DNA from 3 places in the Gloeomargarita sp. genome. Region 1 is predicted to be linked to each of the others. Evidence: riboswitches for the same ligand, from Rfam matches in the RefSeq annotation. Region 1 holds a riboswitch; each other region holds the start of a gene.

Region 1 (4,437 bases):
GCCTTCACGCCCGGCGCTACCCGTCGCCCTTGCACCACCCGCGCCGCCTCCCGCAAATCTGTAATGCGACCATTGGTACAACTGCCGATGAAACACACATCCACCGGCATCCCAACAATCGGCTGTCCCGGCCTCACTCCCATATACCGGTAAGCCTCGGCGGCCAAATCCCGCTCACTTGGGGGCAAATCGGCCAAGTCCGGCACCCGCTCATCCACACCGATGCCCTGCCCCGGTGTAATCCCCCAGGTCACCGTCGGGGCAATCTCTGCCGCACGGAAATACACCTCGTCATCATAAAGGGCATCCGGGTCGCTGGCAAAGGTCTGCCACTGGGATACCGCCCGTTCCCAATCCACCGGCGCATAGGGACGCCCTTGCACATAAGCATAGGTCACCGCATCCGGGTTGACGTAGCCACAGCGCGCCCCCCCCTCAATCGACATATTGCAAACCGTCATGCGCTCTTCCATATTAAAGCGGGCAATGGTACTGCCGGTGTACTCATAGGCGTAGCCTACCCCCGCCTTTACCCCCAAGGTGCGAATAATGTGTAAAATCACATCCTTGGCATACACCCCCGGCGCCAACTCCCCATCCACCTGAATCTTGCGCACCTTGAGCCGGGAAATCGCCAAGGTCTGGGTGGCCAACACATCCCGCACCTGCGACGTGCCAATCCCCAGGGCAATCGCCCCAAATGCCCCGTGCGTCGAAGTGTGGCTATCCCCACAGGCAATGGTCATCCCCGGTTGGGTCAACCCCAACTCCGGCGCGATCACATGGACAATCCCCTGGTTACCCGAACCAATGTTATACAACTTAATGCCAAATTCCTGACAATTGCGTTCCAAGGTGGCGATCATTTCCTCGGCCAGGGGGTCAAGAAAGGGGCGTTGCTGGTTATCCGTCGGGACAATGTGGTCCACCGTGGCCACCGTGCGCTCCGGGAAGAGCACCGGCAGTCCCCGCTCCCGCAGCATGGCAAACGCCTGGGGACTGGTCACCTCGTGAATCAAATGCAGCGCGATAAACAACTGGGTCTGGCCGTCCGGCAAAACCGCCACCTGATGCCGTTCCCAAACCTTATCAAACAGGGTGCCCCGACTCATGCCCCAACTTACATCCTTAGGAATCCCGACGCCATTGGTTTATTTTAGGGTCAAACCGCCAGATGCGGGGGTAGTGTTTTTGCCAGCGCCAGCAGCACCAATCCCACATGTGTTGCAATCGTGCCTGCCAGGGAGCCGGACGGGTCATCTGGGCGACCTCGTGGTTGTACGCATCCCGCCGTTCGGACAATTGCCCCGGCTGCCGTTTGAAGCCCCCCAAGTAGCTGCTGACCACCTGCAATTCGGTCTGTGCGGCCAACTGCATCCACAGCCAATAATCCCCCGCATAACGCCAGGATTTTAACCGTTCTAAATCCAGATGGCGATGCACTGTTTGGGTCCAAAACGTAGATTCTTGTTGCACCCGACACCAGGCCCGGTTGTACAACCCATAAGCAAACAATTCCCGCCGGTAGGGGTAGGGCAAATCCACATGAATTACCTGCGACCGTGGGTTGTAGATCACCCGATAGCCGGTCAACCAATCTACCTGCCCGGTTTGCACAATTTCGGCGACGACGGCAAAGGCTTGGGGATAATAAAAATCCCCCGCATTCAGATAGGCAATGACATCGCCGCTGACTTGGGCCAATCCCTGCGCCAGGGCATCGTACATCCCCTGGTCCGGGGCCGAATGGATGTGCACACCGGGGTGGTTGTAGGTTTTGAGGAGGGCCAACGTGTGATCCGTCGAACCCCCGTCCATGACCCAGTATTCCAGGGTCACCTGCCCGGAGCGCACCGCCGTTTGCTGCAAGACCGAATCCAGCGTCTCGGCCAAATAGGGAGCGGCGTTGTAGCAGGGGGTGACAATGGAAAATTTCATCTGGCACGGGAGCCCATTCTGCATTAAAGTATAGGAGCCGGTTGGTTGGGGGACCAGCCCAACCAGGTAACGGGGAAAGTGCGGTGCAAATCCGCCGCTGTCCCGCAACTGTGAAGGAACGCTGTTCCGCAGCCAGGATGCCCGCCGGTGGATGGTCAATCTGCGAGGTACAGATGCACCCATTGCTGCTATTTACGCCCGCACCGGGCTAATTCCCAGCACCCTACCGTTTTGGGGGCAGGAAGGGTCTGCCTTCCGCGGGAAACGTTTTGGGGGTGTGCATGCCCTTGGGTTGATGTTCATGATTTTGAGGTGAAAGGATGGCTCATTCTACGCTATTTGTCTGCACGACGTGTGGCAGTACCTGGCAAGACGGCAAACGCATTGGTACCAGCGCGGGCGAATTGCTGCTCCAGGATTTGCAGGTAGCCCTGGCAGAAAGCGGCGCGCAACTCCAAGCGGTCAAATGTCTGAGCGCCTGTCTGAATTCCTGCGCCGTCGCCATCAGTGCGCCTGGGAAATTCGCCTACCTATTCGGCCAACTACCTGCGAAAGAGAACCGTTCGGAAACCGTCGCCGCCCTGGTGCAATTTGCCCAATGCCATCAGGACAAAACCGATGGATTTATCCCCTACGCCGAACGCCCGGAACTCCTGAAAAATCGGGTTTTGGGCCGCATTCCCCCCCTGGGTATTTGAGGCGTTTTACCCATGCGGAAAGTTCCTGTGACGGTGATTACCGGGTTTTTGGGGGCCGGGAAGACGACCCTGGTGCGCCACCTGTTGCAATCGCCCCAAAGTGCCGGTTTGGCCATCGTGGTCAATGAATTCGGCGAGGTGGGAATTGACGGCTCCCTGCTGCAAGACGGTTGCGATACGCCGGTGGTGGAACTGACCAACGGTTGCCTGTGCTGTACGGTGCAGGAGGATTTTCTCCCCACCATGCGGCTGTTGCTGGAACGCCCTACCCCGCCCAAGGCCATCGTGATTGAAACTTCCGGGCTGGCTTTGCCCAAACCCCTGGTGCAGGCCTTCAACTGGCCGGACATCCGCACCCGCACCACCGTTGATGGGGTGATTACGCTCGTGGACGGGGAGAGCCTAATTACCGGGCAATTGTCCCGCTACTATACCAACGGTGTACCGCTAACGGCCCACGAGACCCCCTTGGCCGAATTGCTTGCGGATCAGTTGGCCTGTGCGGATTTAGTCCTGCTGAACAAGACCGACACCCTCACGCCGGACCAGCAAGCGCAATTGCTGGCCTGGTTACGCACCCAGGTCCGTCCGGGGGTGAAGGTGCTGCCCTGCGCCTATGGCCAGGTGCCGGTGGCGATTCTCCTGGGCCAAAACCTGGCGGTGGAAACCGTCGTGGACCAACGCCCCAGCCATCACGACGCCGCACACGACGCGGACGACCACGACCTGACCATCCGGGCGGTGGTGTTAACCGGCGGGGAGATTGCCCAGCCGGAAGTGCTCAGCCAACGGTTGCAAGCCCTCACCGAGCAACACGAAATCTATCGCGCCAAGGGATGGGCCGCCGTGACCGGCAAACCCCTGCGGTTGGTCATTCAAGGCGTAGGTCGCCGTCTCCACACCTACTACGACCGCCCCTGGCAACCCACAGAACCCCGGCGTACCCAGGTGGTGGTGATTGGGCGCAACCTGCCTGCCCACCTCACCCTGTAGGGCTTGGGTCTGTACCTAGAAAATATCGGCTGGGTCGGCGGCCTGTAACCGTCGCACCGATATAGCCCCCGCCACAAAACACATCACCACCGTCATCGTAAACACGGTGATGGCTCGCCCCCAGGTCATACCAATGGGCAAGCGGGTAACCGCCTGGGTCAACCCGTACAGCCCGTGGGAGACCAAAAAGCCGGGGATAAAGCCCAACACCGCCAAAATCATCGCCTCCTGGAACACCACCATCAACAAATACCCATCCGTATAACCCATCGCCTTGAGGGTGGCATACTCCGCCAGGTGGTCCGAGACGTCGGTGTAGAGAATTTGATAGACGACCACAATGCCCACCACAAATCCCATCACCGTTCCCAGGCCAAAAATAAACCCGATGGCGGTGCCCGTCGCCCAGTAATGCCGTTCCAGCTCCACAAATTCGTCATGGGTGAGAATGCACACATCGTTGGCCTTAGCAGGAGATGGGGTGGCCCCTTGGCAGAGAAATTGGCCGGGAATTTTCAGTTCCGTATTGAGTAATTGCCGCAATTTTGCCCGCACCTGCTCCACATCTGCCCCCGGTTTGAGGGTAATTAATCCCACATCAATTTGCGAGGCTTGCCGTCCCGGAAACATGCGTAAGAAATTCAAATCGCTGGTGATCACATTCCCATCCGCCGAAAAAGAGGCCCCCAACTCAAACAGGCCCCCCACCGTCACCCGCCGGCGATTCACCTCCGCTTGTACCCGTCGGCCCGCGGCAAATTCCCGCAGGATAAATTCCGTGCCGAACTCCTTGCGGGAAATCCGGTCA
Region 2 (4,437 bases), on a different contig from region 1:
ATAATAATGTTCTGTTTAGGCTTCCAGGAGAGATGGCCGAGTGGTCGAAGGCGCAGCACTGGAAATGCTGTGTGGGGCAACTCACCGTGGGTTCGAATCCCACTCTCTCCGTATTTCCTCATGCGTAACGGGTAATTGGGCAAGCTGCTCCTCCCGCAGCATTTTCGCCGCCACCACCATATTGCGCAAAGCCGGGATCACCTCCTCCCAACGGCGGGTTTTCAGGCCACAATCGGGATTCACCCAAATTTGCTGGATCGGTAGGTGGGCAATGCCGGTTTTCAGTTGCTGTAGGATTTGTGCTACGGTGGGCACGACCGGGCTGTGGACATCGTAAACCCCGTTTCCCACCTGGCGCGTGTAGCCCGCCTCGCTAATTTGCCGCAGGGTGGCGTTGTTGCTCCGGCTATTTTCAATAGACAGCACATCCGCATCTAACCGCTCGATGTGGGGCATGATGTCCCCAAATTCCGAGTAGCACATATGGGTATGAATTTGGGTTTCTGGCTTGGCGACCCCTGCGGCTAACCGAAAGGCCGCCACCGCCCAAGACAGGTATTCCTCCCACCGCTCTCGCTTGAGGGGCAACCCTTCCCGCAGGGCCGGTTCATCAATTTGGATCATTTTGGCGCCTGCCGCCTCCAAATCCGCCACCTCATCCCGCAAGGCCAGGGCAATCTGCATCGCCTGCTCTTGCCGCGAGAGGTCATCCCGCGGAAACGACCAATTAATCATGGTGACCGGGCCGGTGAGCATCCCCTTGACCATTTTCTGGGTGAGGGATTGGGCGACCCGAAACTCCCGCACCGTCATCGGCTGAGGCCGCGCCACATCGCCGTAAATAATCGGGGGACGCACACAGCGACTGCCGTAGCTTTGCACCCAGCCATGCTCGGTAAAGGCAAACCCGGTGAGTTGTTGCCCAAAAAACTCCACCATGTCCGTGCGTTCAAATTCCCCATGCACCAACACATCCAAGCCCACCTCTTCCTGGCAGCGAATGCACCGGGCAATTTCCGCATCGATCGCCGCTTCGTATTGGGCCTGGGTGATTTCCCCCCGCTTGAGCTTGACCCGCAGTTGGCGCACTTCTGGGGTTTGGGGAAAAGAACCAATGGTGGTGGTGGGCAAAAGCGGCAGTTGGGGTTGCAGGGGGCGGCGTTGCGCGTAGGGTAGGGCACGTTCTAGGGTCTGGGGGGTCACCTGACGCAGCCGCTCCCGCACCGTGGGATTGGCCGGACTGAACTGGGCAAAGGCCTGCCATTGCGCCTCTAGGGATGCAAGGTTCTCGGCTGGATCGGCGCCCAAATGCGCCAGCAAGGTTACTTCTTCGAGCTTCTGGTCGGCGAAACTCAACACTTGGCGCAGCGGTTCCGGTAAATGGGTTTCCCGCTGGGCATCGTAAGGGACAAATTGCAAGGAACATGAGGGCTGAATCCGCAGATTGCCGGTGACTTTTTGAATGGCCTCCAAAAGAGGGAGTACCCGCCGGGGGCGGATTTTCCAGATGTTGCGCCCATCTACCAAACCCACGCCCAAAGTCTTATCGCTAGGGAAACCGTAGGTTTGCAGTAACTCCAAATTTCTGCCCCTGGTGAAGTCCAAACCAATGCCTGCCACCGGCAAGGCTACCACCCAAGGGTAGGTCTCCCCCAGATCGTCAAAGTAGGTCATGACGTGAATGGGAACCCCCACAGCAGCCAGATAGGTATAAGTAGTCTCAATTGCTTCACGCAACCCTGCCCCTTGGCTGGTCACCAAAATGGGTTCATGAAACTGCACTTCCCCAATGCCCCGGGCGGCAAGCTGGGTCAACAATTCCCGGTACACCGGCAGTAAACGCTGCACATGCGCCAGCACATCTCCCTCGCTGCGACTAAGACACACTAGGGTAACCGGGCTGAGCACCATGGGAACCGCCCGCGCCCCAAGCACCGTTTGGGCCTGGTCCACCACCGCCAAAAAATCGGCAAAATTCGGCTGGGGTTCCATATCGGCGGCCAGTTCCGGCACCAGGTAGTGGTAATTGGTATCGAACCACTTGGTCATTTCCAGGGCAGGAATCCCCGCTTGGCCCCGCGCCATCGCAAAGTACTGCTCAAGTCCCGTTAAATGCGCAAACCGCCGGGGAATCAACCCCAAACGCACAATCCAATCCAACACCCAATCATAAAGCGACATGTCCCCGATGCCGATGTGGTCAATTCCGGCATTCTTTTGGGTGTGCCAATTGGCCACCATGATCTGGTGCGCCGTTTGCCAGAGGGTGGCTTCATCGACTTTTTGACTCCAGAAGGCTTCCAGCGCCTTTTTGAGTTCGCGCTGTTTCCCAATGCGGGGATAGCCCAACGTTGCCGTAGCCAATGTCATGGTCTATGGTCCTAAAACTCAGTACAGCGAAAATAAATCAGGTTCCGTCCCGCACCTGTCCAAGCCACAAATTCATTGGGGTACGTTCAGCGCCGATATGAGATAGGCAGTGGCCCCCCTCCGGGAAGCATCACGCCAACCCATACCCCGCAACAGGCACCAAAGGACGCTACAACCTCAAAATTTTGCGCCAAAACCGACAGCCCAAATTCTTCTTCATCCGTACCTCGCAGATGATGTATGTCCTGGGTTTACCGCTCGGCGGGCATTCTGACTTAGGGAACTTCCCCTCACAGCTGCGGGACAGCGCCGGATTCGCACCGGACTTTCCCCGTTACCTCTAACGGCTGATCCCCGTTAGAACCGAACTGCCTTTGAACTTAACACGTCCCCAAGGCGCAGCAGGGCTGAACTTAGCAAAAGTACATACTTCCGCGCCAGCGGCTGAGGTGATGGATTTCCCCTAAAAGCGGCCAAGCGTCGGGGTGGCATGGTTTTGGGGCATTTCCTACTTTGCCGTCAGGGGGGATGTATCCTGGGAACCCGATTCCCGGCCATTTCGTTATTTTAGAATAAGCACACCGCCCAGACAACAGGGGGCCAACAGAGACCGGGGCGATGGTTGGCCGGTTGCGGTGACGTACTTGGTGATGGACTGGTTTCCAAGGCAAAGCCCATGATGTCAATACTAGCCGTCTTGGCGGCGGCAGCGGCAGGGGGCTTCCGTTTGGCGATGCCCTTACTTTTGGTGTTGATTTTGCGGCGGGAGGCGGGTTGGGAACAGGTGCCGGTCTTGGGCCAGTTTCCCCCGGCGGTGACCTTGGGGGTGCTCAGCAGTTGGACGCTGTGGGAATTGCTGGCGCTGGTGCATCCCTGGGGGGTGCGTCTGACCCAACCGTTGCAAGTGCTGTTGAGTCCCGTGGTGGGCGGCATTTTGGGAGTTATGACGGCCCAGCTGGTGGGAATGCCCCTGCCTTTGTGGGAGGTGATGGGTTTGGTGGGGGGCGCCCTGGCCCTGCTGTTGCAGTTGGTGCAAACGGGGTGGCTCTATCGCTGGGGGCGGTTCCCGACCTGGGTGATTTTGGTGCAGGATGGGCTGTGTGGTTTGCTGATTGTATTTGCGCTGGAAGCACCCCGACAGGGGGGACTCATTGCCCTATTGCTGTTGTGGTTGGCGCTGCGCGCGGCCAAGGATTGGCAACGGCAGTTTCAACGGCACCGGCGGCCCCAACCCCCGGATTGAGCCGGCCATCACCACTGGGGATAGCCCGTTTGGGGGTCCATCGGTTGATAGCGTTCAGGGGGCGATACTTCCCCCGGTTTGGCCACCCGCCAGGCCACTTCTCCCCGTTTTTTGCCCACCCGCACAAACACAAACCCGGAATCCTCAAACAGTTCCCCGTGTTCGGTGATCGTCCGCGGAGAAACCCGCAACAGATGCGCCACTTCGGATGTGCTCAAAATCCAACCGTTGCGATAGGCCTCTTCCAGGGTGCGCAGGTATTCCAAGGGGTCGCTGGTGGCGTGCAGTTGGTTGAGCCGCTGGGCAACCGCATCGGCGATCACCCCAGCGGTTGAACGCATACTGGTCACGACCGCGCCTGCCACCGCATCCGCCACGCTGCTGATCAACTGGGTGAGATTGACGGGAATGTCCGTGCGGTTGAGGCTCAGGTCCTTGCTGGGGGTGGGTTCTTGGGCGAGAAAGTCGTTGATGGTTCCCCCCTGTTGCAAATAGGCGTGCAATTGGTCGAGCCGCTCTAGTTCCTGCGCTGTGATGTAGGCGCGCCGACTGACTTTGAAGGGTTTGATGCCCAAGCCCTTGAGCCGGTTGTACAGGGCATTGTGCCCCACCTGGTAACGGTCCTCCAGCAGTTCCACCGGGAAACTGTCAATATGCGTGTCGGCATCCCCCCCGGCGGGGTCAACCTTGGGCGCCGGGTTCGGTGTCGTACAATGGCCGTTGGGTTGGGCGGTCATGACACTCCTCACTGGCGTCAGGCATGGGTCAGGTGGGAGAGGCGCTAGGAATTCTCATGTCCTTTCCCATTATACTAGCAGTTGGGT
Region 3 (4,437 bases), on a different contig from region 1:
CCAGGCAAAAGCTCTGATACCGCTGGCACGACCGCACCAGTAACTGGCTGACCAACAGCCCCAGACTTTCTATCTGCCGTCGCCAGGTTCGGTCGCCCCCCCGCGCCCGTTGCGCCAGTTGCATCTGCACCAGTTCCTCCAGGGCCAAAAAAATAAAGCGGTACATCAGCAGTAGAACATCCAGCAAGGTTACAGGCAAATGCCAGCGGCGCAAAACCTGGAGCAATTCCGTAAAGGGCACCGTCAAAAGGAGAAACAGCAGACATACTCCCGTTGCCCAGCCCCGCAAAACCGCACGCAAAGCCAGGGTCACGCCCGTAGGACTGAGCGAAACCCACCAGGGACCAACGGCAATGCCTGGCGTATTCACAACCGCCGGGATGGGCGCCACCGCCACCAGCAGAGGAGGCAGACTGACGAGCCAAAACAACAGGATGCCCCCCAGCAGCCGCCCATAGACCGCCGGCGGAATCCGCGCCGCCCCCACTATCCAACGGCTCATCCACAGCCCGATTAACCCCTGGGTCAGCGGCTGCCCCACCAACGCCAGGGTCAACATCCCCAGCGCAAACCCCACCTTCTGCGTCGGCGGCAAGGGGCGCAGGGCATTGGTATAGGCATAAATATCCAGATGATGGTGCATTCCTGACCACCCGCCCCACCCTCGTCAGCCCGCGCAATTAAGGGGAATCCCGGTGCTGGGACCGCTCCTGATACCGCCCCACCACATAGCCGAGCATGCCAGCGCCCAACCCCGCCTGCACCGCAAACAGGAGCGATTCCAATTCCCCACTGGCCGGTTCTAAAACCGGTTGCACCCAGGGCTGGTAATCCGGTTGCAGCGCTTCGATGGCTTGGGTAGCCAGCGCATCGGCACCCTCAAAACTGCTCTGGCGGGCGATCAACAAGGGCAGTACCACCAGCGCCACCACCCCCACCAACAACAGCCCGTTCTGCCCCGCCGTTGATTTGGGAGAACCCTGCATCGTCCTCACGCTCCTTCTTCACGTAACGCCAAAGACGCCAACTCCGAGCGGCTATAGGTCTGGAGCCAATTCCACACCAGCACCGTCAGCAAACCCTCGCTCACGGCCAAAGGCACCTGGGTCAGGGCAAAAATCGCAGCAAATTTGGCAAAGGCAGCACCGAATCCCCCCACCGGAAACGCCAGCGCCAACTGCACCGAAGTCACCACATAAGTCACTAAGTCCGCCAAGGCCGCTGCCAAAAAGACTGCCAGCCGTTGCCGTCGGGACAACCGCATCACAACGCGATACACCCCAGCGGCCACCAACGGCCCCACCACAGCCATTGCCACCCCATTAGCGCCCAGCGTCGTCAGTCCCCCGTGCGCCAACAACAGTGCCTGGAACAGCAACACCAGCCCCCCCAGTACTGCCATCACGCCAGGGCCAAACAGGATCGCCCCCAACCCCATCCCCGTTGGATGGGAACAACTCCCTGTGACCGAAGGCAATTTCAACGCCGACAACCCAAACGCAAACGCTCCGGCCAAAGCCAACAGCAACTTAGTCTCCGGGACTTGCCGGGTGATCCGCTCCAGGGCGTAACCTCCCCAGACCAAAAACGGCAAAAAAACCACCCACCAAAAAATTGCCCAGCCCGGCGGCAAATACCCTTCCATAATGTGCATGGCCTGCGCTGGTTGGGCTGCGCCTCCCACCAGATAAACCGTTAGCCCGGCCAGCAACGCCAGGCGCCAAGCCTTCCCGATTCGCATCAATCCGTACCTCGCAGATTGGTTGACGTGACACACCCCCGGCGGGCATCCTGACTGAGGGGCGCGCGACCCCATCACAGTTGCGGGACAGCGACGGATTCTCACCGTACTTTCCCCTTTACATCCGTTGGCTGACCCCCAACGGAACCGGCGGCTTTATTAACCTAGCATCCCCTGGCTGGCTGTGGATGTGAATATTCGTAAATCCCTCAGACCACCTGTTGGTCCACCGGCGAACTGGGCGTGGCATAGGACTGCACCGGTATCCGGCCGGCCCGATAGGCCAAGCGCCCTGCTTTGACCGCCAACGCCATCGCCTCAGCCATCCGGGGAGGGTCCTGCGCCTGGGCAATTGCCGTATTCACCAACACCGCCTGCGCCCCCATTTCCATCGCCTGCGCCGCCTCGCTGGGGGTACCAATGCCCGCATCCACCACCACCGGCACCTTGGCCTGGGCAATGATGATGGCGATATTGCTGGCGTTGCGTAGCCCCTGCCCCGACCCAATCGGCGACCCCAAGGGCATCACCGTCGCACAGCCTACTGCCTCCAACTGCTGCGCCAACACCGGGTCCGCATTGATGTAGGGCAACACGGTAAACCCCTCTTTCACCAACTGCTCCGCCGCGCGGAGCGTACCCACCGGGTCCGGGAGCAAATAGCGGGTATCGGGAATCACCTCCAACTTGACAAAATTGTTCTCCTCCTGCCCCAACACCTTGGCCATTTCCCGGCCCAGACGCGCCACCCGCACCGCCTCCTCTGCCGTGCGACAGCCCGCCGTATTGGGCAACAACCACAGCTTCCGCCAGTCGAGGGCCTCCACCAACCCCACATGCCCTGCTGCCTGGGCCTGCACCCGCCGCACCGCCACCGTCACCATCTCACAGCCACTGGCGGCAACACTGGCCTGCATCTCCGCCAACGTGCGATAGCGACCGGTACCTACAAACAAACGGGAGTGAAACACCTTGCCGCCAATCACCAAAGGGTCAGCGGTCGGGGCAACCGTTGCCACCATAGGCAACCCAACCAAAGCGCAGCTCTTCTATTGTAAAGCGGAGGCGCTCAACCGAAACGTCCCCCCACGTAGGCTTGGGTTGCCTCCTGGCTGGGCTGCTGGAAAATTTTGGCCGTCAGGTCGTACTCCACCAACTGCCCCGTGCGGCTGCCTTCTTTCATCTCCACATTGAAAAAGGCCGTCATATCCGACACCCGCGACGCCTGCTGCATGTTGTGGGTCACGATCACAATCGTGTACGAATCCCGCAACTCCTGCATCAGGTCTTCGATCCGCCGCGTAGAAATTGGGTCGAGGGCCGAACAGGGTTCGTCCATCAAAATCACTTCCGGTTGCACCGCCACCGCCCGCGCAATACACAAGCGCTGCTGTTGCCCGCCAGAAAGCGCCGTCCCCGGTTTTTTGAGCTTGTCTTTCACCTCATCCCACAGCGCCGCCTGCCGCAACGCCCGTTCCACCAACTCGTCCATATCCCCCTTGTAGCCGTTGATGCGCGGCCCAAAGGCAATATTCTCATAAATACTCTTGGCAAAGGGATTGGGTTTTTGGAACACCATGCCGATGCGACGCCGTAGGGTCACCGGGTCCACCGACCGGTCGTAGATATTCTTGCCATTGAACAAAATTTGCCCCTCCAGCCGCGCCCCCTTAATAAAATCATTCAGCCGGTTAAAACAGCGCAAAAGCGTACTTTTACCACATCCGGACGGCCCAATAAACGCCGTAATCCGGTTGCGCCGAATTTTCAGGTCAACGTTGCGGAGTGCCAGAAAATTCCCGTAGTAAAAGGCATTCACAGTCGCGTGTAAGACCACCTCATGGTCTGGAATGGCACTCGATGTCCCCATAACCGACTCCTTGCAACGGCTCTATACAACAAACGAAGGTTTCCCTCACACCTGATGGCTCGGTGCAAACAAGCCCGTACCTCAATATAAGAACTTTGTCGCCCCCTGATGGTTAATGTTTGGTTAAATTTCGGTTAAAAATCCTCCGCCAGCAAAGCGCCTAACTCGGCCAGCAGGGGGTCGGCGGTAGGGGAGGGGGGCGGCGCCGGGGAACTGGGTGCGAGGTATTGCTGAATGAGGTGTTCAATTTCGGCGCGGCTGAGGGGTTGCGGTTGTCGTTGCAATTCGGCCACCGCCTGTTCCAAGCGCTGGATGCGGGTTTCTAAATCGGCAGGCGATGGGGCTTGGAGCCGTTGTTTGACCCACTCGCTAAACGACAGCCCCTGGGTTGCCAGTTCGTTTGCCAAGCGTTGTTCCCATGCCTTTTCCGCCGCCGTAAATTGCACGGTGTAGGGGGTCGTGGCCAAGGCGGCTTGGCAGAGTTCTTTGCACAGGTCGCTAAAGGGCATCTGCCGCAATTCGGCCAGGCGGTCCAACGCCTCCAGAAGGTGCTGGTCCTCCGGCGTCGGGTAAAAGGTAATCGAGCGGTTGGTGCGTTTGTTTGGGCGTTCGGTCATGGGGAGTTTAGGCCCCTTTGTCTTTACTTAACTGCACCTGTCCATAAACGTATTGTCCCAGGGCGTTGGCCGTGCGGCTGGGGTTGGCCAGATGGGGGGTGAGGCCGTATTCCTGCAGCAGGGGGGCAAAGTCGTTCCAGAAAAAGTCGCCGCCGCCGCCGGTGATGATCACATCGGTCACCTGGCTGGGAAGCCATTGCCGCACCCGC

The links. Region 1 has a riboswitch for cobalamin ahead of ACWISF_RS07005 (DUF1636 domain-containing protein). Riboswitches for the same ligand answer to the same signal wherever they lie in the genome.
Region 2: it holds a riboswitch for cobalamin, as region 1 does, so the genes downstream of both, metE (5-methyltetrahydropteroyltriglutamate--homocysteine S-methyltransferase) here and ACWISF_RS07005 (DUF1636 domain-containing protein) in region 1, are expected to answer to the same signal.
Region 3: it holds a riboswitch for cobalamin, as region 1 does, so the genes downstream of both, ACWISF_RS09250 (energy-coupling factor ABC transporter permease) here and ACWISF_RS07005 (DUF1636 domain-containing protein) in region 1, are expected to answer to the same signal.

What each region holds. Positions count from the first base shown of each region.
Region 1 covers NZ_JBRCEP010000064.1:19,852-24,288, forward strand. The annotation lists gene leuC (3-isopropylmalate dehydratase large subunit) at 1-1,112, opposite strand, end outside; gene ACWISF_RS07000 (glycosyltransferase) at 1,129-1,938, opposite strand; cobalamin riboswitch at 1,960-2,101, shown strand; gene ACWISF_RS07005 (DUF1636 domain-containing protein) at 2,259-2,636, shown strand; gene cobW (cobalamin biosynthesis protein CobW) at 2,649-3,629, shown strand; gene ACWISF_RS07015 (FtsX-like permease family protein) at 3,645-4,437, opposite strand, start outside.
Region 2 covers NZ_JBRCEP010000058.1:2,773-7,209, reverse strand. The annotation lists tRNA gene ACWISF_RS06420 (tRNA-Ser) at 27-111, shown strand; gene metE (5-methyltetrahydropteroyltriglutamate--homocysteine S-methyltransferase) at 82-2,370, opposite strand; cobalamin riboswitch at 2,614-2,753, opposite strand; gene ACWISF_RS06410 (DUF4126 domain-containing protein) at 3,047-3,613, shown strand; gene ACWISF_RS06405 (hypothetical protein) at 3,622-4,350, opposite strand.
Region 3 covers NZ_JBRCEP010000086.1:4,095-8,531, reverse strand. The annotation lists gene cbiQ (cobalt ECF transporter T component CbiQ) at 1-643, opposite strand, end outside; gene ACWISF_RS09255 (energy-coupling factor ABC transporter substrate-binding protein) at 681-986, opposite strand; gene ACWISF_RS09250 (energy-coupling factor ABC transporter permease) at 992-1,741, opposite strand; cobalamin riboswitch at 1,765-1,908, opposite strand; gene ACWISF_RS09245 (thiazole synthase) at 1,951-2,763, opposite strand; gene pstB (phosphate ABC transporter ATP-binding protein PstB) at 2,811-3,611, opposite strand; gene ACWISF_RS09235 (hypothetical protein) at 3,746-4,228, opposite strand; gene ACWISF_RS09230 (ParM/StbA family protein) at 4,236-4,437, opposite strand, start outside.